Linked DNA regions of Catenulispora sp. EB89. Each later gene encodes a partner of the first gene's protein in a complex. Links are inferred from orthologs where the notes say so. Each region holds a gene or a part of one and is shown on either strand. Other genes may lie near its edges.

Evidence for each region.
Region 2: the proteins of dnaB (region 1) and dnaG are in contact, whole or in part, in a crystal structure (PDB 2R6A), measured with the Geobacillus stearothermophilus proteins. The link is inferred for Catenulispora sp. EB89 from one-to-one orthologs. Residues at the interface, in WP_033016901.1 of Geobacillus stearothermophilus: Ser13, Glu15, Ala16, Gln18, Glu91, Leu92, Asp94, Ala95, Val96, Pro97, Thr98, Ala99, Ala100, Asn101, Tyr104, Tyr105, Ile108; in WP_049624496.1 of Geobacillus stearothermophilus: Lys456, Leu457, Leu458, Pro459, Ala460, Asn463, Ala464, Leu467, Leu535, Leu536, Ile537, Ala538, Gln544, Glu545, Asp548, Tyr549, His552.

Annotation. Positions count from the first base shown.
Region 1 is NZ_JBGCCU010000001.1:660,530-663,692, forward strand. Bases 315-3,163 are described here. They hold dnaB (replicative DNA helicase), read right to left. Parts: upstream 2,506-3,163; coding sequence 1,123-2,505; downstream 315-1,122. Other genes in these bases: ABH920_RS03070 (TetR/AcrR family transcriptional regulator), read left to right, coding at 315-445; ABH920_RS03075 (hypothetical protein), read left to right, coding at 686-1,075; ABH920_RS03085 (N,N-dimethylformamidase beta subunit family domain-containing protein), read right to left, coding at 2,888-3,163. Also shown: more of ABH920_RS03070, read left to right, coding at 1-314. UniProt on the Escherichia coli protein: The main replicative DNA helicase, it participates in initiation and elongation during chromosome replication. Travels ahead of the DNA replisome, separating dsDNA into templates for DNA synthesis.
Region 2 is NZ_JBGCCU010000003.1:101,180-104,485, reverse strand. Bases 311-3,302 are described here. They hold dnaG (DNA primase), read left to right. Parts: upstream 311-731; coding sequence 732-2,873; downstream 2,874-3,302. Other genes in these bases: ABH920_RS07360 (RNA polymerase sigma factor), read left to right, coding at 3,001-3,302; ABH920_RS07370 (deoxyguanosinetriphosphate triphosphohydrolase), read left to right, coding at 311-710. Also shown: more of ABH920_RS07370, read left to right, coding at 1-310; more of ABH920_RS07360, read left to right, coding at 3,303-3,306. UniProt on the Escherichia coli protein: RNA polymerase that catalyzes the synthesis of short RNA molecules used as primers for DNA polymerase during DNA replication.

The DNA.
Region 1 (3,163 bases):
GCCCATCAACGCCGCGCAGTCCGCCGGGCTCGACCGGCTGCTGGCCCGGACCCCGGACCCGTCGGCCGCCGAACTGGTGGCGGCCTTCGCGGGGCCGCTGTTCGACGAGATGCCGGCCGGCGACGAGGGCGGCGCCCGCACATCCCGGCTGATCGTGACGATCATCGCCGACCCGGCCGAGGAAGTCCGCAGCTGGACCGGCCCGGCCGAGGCCGCGGTCCACGACCGCTACCTGGCGGCCTTCGCACGTGCACTCCCCGCCCTTTCCCCAGAGGAGCTGGTGTTCCGGCTGCGGGGAATCCTCGCCGTGGTGGCCATGGACCGCATCGACGTCCACAACCAGCCCACCCCGGGCTGCCCGACCCCGCCGGCGGGCGAGGCGGCCCGGCGCTGGGCGATTACGTTCCTGGCAGCGGCGATGAGCGCGCCGCCGACCGGGACCTGAGGACCTTGTAGGCAGCCGTTTGTCCTGGCGGCCCAAGGCTGGCCGGCCTGCGATCTGATGCCTCGTCCCGCTTCTGGCGAAGGGGCGCCCGTCCCGTTCCGGTGGCGGAAATCTCTGGCTGCTGTGGTCTCAGCCGTGAAACGATCGAGGCGTCCCCTCAACAGGTGCTGCCGGGGTGCCCGAGGCCGGCTGACCGAACCGGCGGGAGTAAGAGGCGGCGCGGGGACGGTCGCACGCGTGATGCACGATCGGCATCCTGAGCAGACCCTGCTGGACCCGGCCAAGGAGCGGTGTGTTGTGTCCTGGTTCCGCGTTGAGTCCGACGGCTTCGAGGCTTCCTTCCTTCTCGGCGTCGGTGAGGATCCCGCCGATGCATGCAACGTAGACGTCGAGGTTTGTCTGGGCGACGGCTCCCGCTGGGGTGCGACGATCTTCACCCTCGACGAGGTGCGGCGCCTGATGGATCGGTGGGCGACCACCGGAGAAGCCCAGGGCGGCCGCTACTTTGCCTGCCCGGACGGACTGATTGTCCGTGAGCCAGGCGTGGACGCCATGGTTGCCGTCATCGCCGGGTTGCTTGCCTGCGACGAGCTCGGCAGTGTGCTGCAGCGACTGGATGAATCAGCCTGATGCCAGCCGGTTGTGCAGTAGGACCGACGCTACGTCGGCACTCAGCCCTAGCTCTGCGCCATATCCACGAACCGCGAGTAGTGGCCCTGGAAAGCCACCGTGATGTTCGCGGTCGGCCCGTTACGGTGTTTGGCCACGATCAGGTCGGCCTCGCCGGCGCGCGGCGACTCGCGCTCGTAGGCGTCCTCGCGGTGCAGCAGGATGATGACGTCCGCGTCCTGCTCCAGGGAGCCGGACTCGCGCAGGTCGCTCATCATCGGGCGCTTGTCGGTGCGCTGTTCGGGGCCTCGGTTCAGCTGGCTGATGGCGATGACCGGGACCTCGAGCTCCTTGGCCAGGAGCTTCAGGGACCGGGAGATCTCCGAGACCTCCTGCTGGCGGCTGTCGGGCCGCTTGGAGTTGGTGCTGCTGTGCTGCATCAGCTGCATGTAGTCGATGATCACCAGCTGCAGGTCGTGCCGCTGCTTGAGCCGCCGGGCCTTGGCTCGGATCTCCATCATGGACATGTTCGGCGAGTCGTCGATGAACAGTGGCGCCTCGGATACCGGCCCCATGCGGCGCGCCAGGCGGGCCCAGTCCTCGTCGGTCATCGTGCCGCTGCGCATGTGGTGCAGGGCGACGCGGGCCTCGGCCGAGAGCAGGCGCATGATGATCTCGTTGCGGCCCATCTCGAGGGAGAAGATGACGCAGCTCAGGCCGTTCTTGATGGAGCAGCTGCGGGCTAGGTCCAGTCCCAGGGTCGACTTGCCGATGGCGGGGCGCGCCGCGATGATCACCATCTGCCCCGGGTGCAGTCCGTTCGTCAGCGCGTCCAGGTCGTGGAAGCCGGTGGGGACGCCGGTCATCTGGCCGGAGCGGTTGGAGATGGACTCGATCTCGTCGAGCGCGCCTTCCATGGCGTCGGCCAGGGGGACGAAGTCCTCGCTGGTGCGGGTCTCGGTGACGTTGTACATCTCCTGCTGGGCGGCGTCGACGATCTGCTCGACGTCGCTGCCGTCGGTGCTGTAGCCCATCTGGACGATGCGGGTGCCCGCCTCGACCAGGCGGCGCAGGACGGCGCGCTCCTTGACGATCTCGGCGTAGTAGCCGGCGTTGGCGGCGGTGGGGACCGAGTTGATCAGGGTGTGCAGATAGGGCGCGCCGCCGATGCGGTTGATGTCGCCCTTCTTGGTGAGCAGCGCGGCGACGGTGACCGGGTCGGCCGGCTCGCCGCGGCCGTAGAGCTCGAGGATGGCTCCGTAGACCGCCTCGTGGGCCGGCTTGTAGAAGTCGACGGCCTTGATGACCTCGATGACCTCGGCGATGGCGTCCTTGGACAGCAGCATGCCGCCCAGCACCGACTGCTCCGCCGGGATGTCCTGCGGCGGGGTCCGTTCGAAGCCGCCCTGGTAGGCCTCGTCGGCGGTGTACGGGAGGTCGTCGATGCTCATGTCCCGCCTCCCTTGCCCGCGTTGCCAGTCCTGCGAAACCCTCGTCTCTTCTTTGTACGGGACGGGTCAGACAGGCTCGTACCCTCCACGGTACGGAACCGGGCGCCGCCGGTCGAGGCGGCCGTCCACACCCCCTGTGGATAACCTGTGGATAAGTGGCGGAAAGCTGTGGAGACACGCCGATGTACCTGGGGACAGAGTGTGGAAGGTCCCTGTGAATAATCTCGGCGGCGACTGATCGCGAAGCCCTGACGTGCACGGGAGCGTCGCTGATTCGTCCACCGGCTGTGGAGAAAAATTTTCCCGGAAGAATCTTGCTGGACTCCCGGAGCTTTGCTAAAGAACAGGGCGTTCTCGCCAGGCGCCGGCGGGCACAGACCCGCTAAGCCTTGACCTTCCCCGTCATCCGATCGAGCAGGTTCCGCGTCGCCCGCTGAACCCGCTCGTCCACGAACCCGGGTGTGGACAACCCGTGGTTCCAGTGGAACGTCCCGGCGTCGAACACCCACGCCCCCGACGGGTACTGACACAGCACCGTCTGCTGCGTGTCCTTGACCGGCCGGTTCCCGTCGCCCTCCGCCGTGAACGGCGACTGCGCCAGGATCGTCGGCGCCGGCCCGCCCTTCACGTGCGGGAACACCTTGTCCGCCTCCCCGGC
Region 2 (3,306 bases), on another replicon or contig:
AGTGGATGCGCAGCGGCGCCGAGCCCGGCCGGACCTGCTTCGAGGCGCAGGTGATGGACTGGTCCGACGACGTCGCGTACTCGGTCCACGACCTGGAGGACGCCCTGCACGCCGGCCACCTGGTCCCCAAGAACCTGCTGTCGCTGGCCGAGCAGACCGAGCTGTTCGAGCTCACCGAGATCCGCTACGCACCGGGCGCCAGCGCGGCCGAGCTGTCCGAGGCGCTGGGCCGGCTGATGGCCCTGGAGTACTGGCCCGGCGACTACGACGGCTCCTTCGCCGCGCAGGCCGCGCTGAAGAACGCCACCAGCAGCCTGATCGGCCGGTTCTGCCAGTCCGCGGCCGCCGCCACCCGGGACCGGGCCGGCGAGCTGGCTGCCGACGGAGCCACCGGCCCGCTGACCCGTTACGCCGCGGACCTGATCGTCCCGCGTGCGACCCGGCTGGAATGCGCGCTGCTCAAGGCCGTCACCGCGCGCTACGTCATGCAGCGCGACGACGCCCGCGAACGCCGCCGGCTCCAGCGCGAGCTGGTCGCCAGCCTGGTCGAAGGCCTGTCTGCACTGCCGGACCACCTGGAGCCGGCCTTCCGCGCCTGGTACGCCGAGGCCACCGACGACTGCACTCGCCTGCGCGTGGTCGTGGACCAGGTCGCGTCGCTCACCGATGACGCCGCGTACGCCCTGAGCAGGCGAATGGGTACCGTCTGACCACCGCTATAAACTCTGGCTGTGGCTGGACGGATCAATGACGACGACATCGAGCGAGTACGCAAGGCGGCCTCGATCGTCGATGTCGTCGGCGCCGTGGTCCAACTCCGCAACGGCGGCGGCGGGAACCTGAAGGGCCTGTGCCCCTTCCACGACGAGAAGTCGCCGTCCTTCCAGGTCAGCCCGGCCAAGAACTTCTACCACTGCTTCGGCTGCGGCGTCGGCGGCGACGTCATCAAGTTCATGATGGAGTACGACCACCTCACCTTCGCCGAGGCGGTCGAACGGCTGGCGAGTCAGTACAGCATCGAGCTGCGCTACAGCGAGGGCGGCTACACGAAGCAGGGGGAGGGCCGCAGCGAGCGCACCCGGCTGATCGACGCGCACAAGGTCGCCACCGAGTACTTCATCGACCAGCTCTCCACCCCGGCCGCCGTCAAGGCCCGCGAAGTCCTGAGCGCGCGCGGCTTCGACGCCTCCGCGATCGAGCAGTTCCGCGTCGGGTTCGCCCCGGAATCGTGGGAATCGCTGGTCCGCCACCTGCGCGCCCGCGGCTTCACCGACAAGGAGATCCTGACCGGCGGTCTGGCCTCCGAGGGCCGCCGCGGTGCGATGGACCGCTTCCGCAACCGGCTGATGTGGCCGATCGCCGACCTGTCCGGCGACGTCATCGGGTTCGGCGGCCGCCGGCTCACCGACGACCCGGACACTCCGAAGTACCTCAACAGCCCCGAGACGCCGATCTACAAGAAGTCCTCGGTGCTCTACGGCCTGGAGATGGCGCGCAAGGAGATCGTCAAGCAGGAGCGGGCGGTCGTGGTCGAGGGCTACACCGATGTGATGGCCTGCCATCTGGCCGGCGTCCCGACCGCGGTGGCCACCTGCGGCACCGCGTTCGGCGAGGAACACATCAAGATCCTGCGACGGCTGCTGGCCGACCGGAACCAGTTCCTCGGTGTCGAGGTGGTGTTCACCTTCGACGGTGACTCCGCCGGGCAAAAAGCCGCTATGCGCGCTTATCTCGACGAGGACAAGTTCGTCACGCAGACCTTCGTCGCCGTCGAGCCCAGCGGCATGGACCCGTGCGATCTGCGGCTGGCCAAGGGCGACGCGGCGGTGCGCGAGCTGGTCGCCACCCGGACCCGGCTGTTCGAGTTCGTGATCCGCGCCGAGCTGGCCAAGCAGAACCTCGACGAGTCCGAGGGCCGGGTGCACGCGCTGCGCACCACCGCGCCGATCGTGGCGAAGATCCGCGACTCGGCGCTGCGCAACGACTACACGCGCCGGCTCGCCGGCTGGCTCGGGCTCGAAGAGCGGGACGTGCAGGCCACGGTGCGCCGGCTGCTCGCGGCCTCCGGGGTCCGCCCGGAGGTGCCGGTCTCCGGCGGACCGGGCGGCGGCGGCCAGGGCGGCGGCTACGGGTCCTCAGGGGGTCGTGGCGGCGACTGGGGCGACCGCCGCGGGAATCAGGGCTCGAACAACCGGCGCGGCGGTTACGGAGGCGGCCAGGGCGGTTCGGGCGGCCGGGACGGCGGCTACGGCGGCGGTCGCGGTGGCGGCCGGGGCGGCGGCCGTAACGACCGGGGCGGCTTCGGCGGGCGCGACGATCGCGGCGGCTACGGCGACGCTTACGGAGGCGGCGGATACGGCCCCCCGAACCAGGACGGTCTGTTCGGCGCCGAGGCCGCGACCGTTCCGGGACACCGTGATCCGGTCGCCGGCGCCGAGCGCGAAGCGTTGAAGATGGCGTTGCAATTCCCGCAACTGGCCGGCGTCACTTTCGACGGTCTGGCGCCCGAGGAGTTCACCGTTCCCGCGTATGCCGCGGTGTGCGCGGCTGTGCGCGCGGCCGGCGGCTGCACCACCGGCAATGACAACAACTGGACCGGCCGGGTTCAAGATCAGGCCCCTGACGACGCGATCCGCGGCCTGGTCACGGAGCTGACGGTGGAGCCGGTGCACTTCCGCGGCCCGGCCGACGAGCGGTATGTCGCCGAAGTCATGACCAGGGTCCGCATCCACACCGTCGACCGCCGTATCAAGGACGTGAGATCCAAACTGCAGCGGTTGAATCCCGTTACCGGGCAAGAGGAATACAACAAACTCTTCGGTGAACTCGTGGCGTTGGAGCAATACAAGCGTGGCCTGGCGGAAGTCTCATAACGGTCACGGTTTCGTGACCGGCGGGCGACACTGATCTTGGACTGGTTTCCGTTATCTGGGATAGCTCTGCGGCGCGCGGGGTAAGCGTGTGGCGAAGACGTCGCGAACCCCCACCTTGGAGCTTGTCGTGAACAGTGCTGTCGCACAGGGACCGGTGGCCCTCCTCGACACCCTCGCGCCGACCCCCCACCCCACTTCTTCGTCCGTGGCCGAGGCCCGGACCGCTGTCGGTCTGGGCGAGCCGGAAGAGCTCAACCCCTTGCGAGTCCCAGGCCCGGCCGGGCCGGAGATCGCAGAGCTCGAAGCGGTGCTGGAGGAAGAGGCCGAAACCGAGCCGGAGAAGGAAGCCGAGGCGGATTCTAAGGTCAACGCCTGGGCCGACTCCGCCGGACCGGCCGGCGACTTGTTTCGGCAGTATTTGCGGGAAATCGGT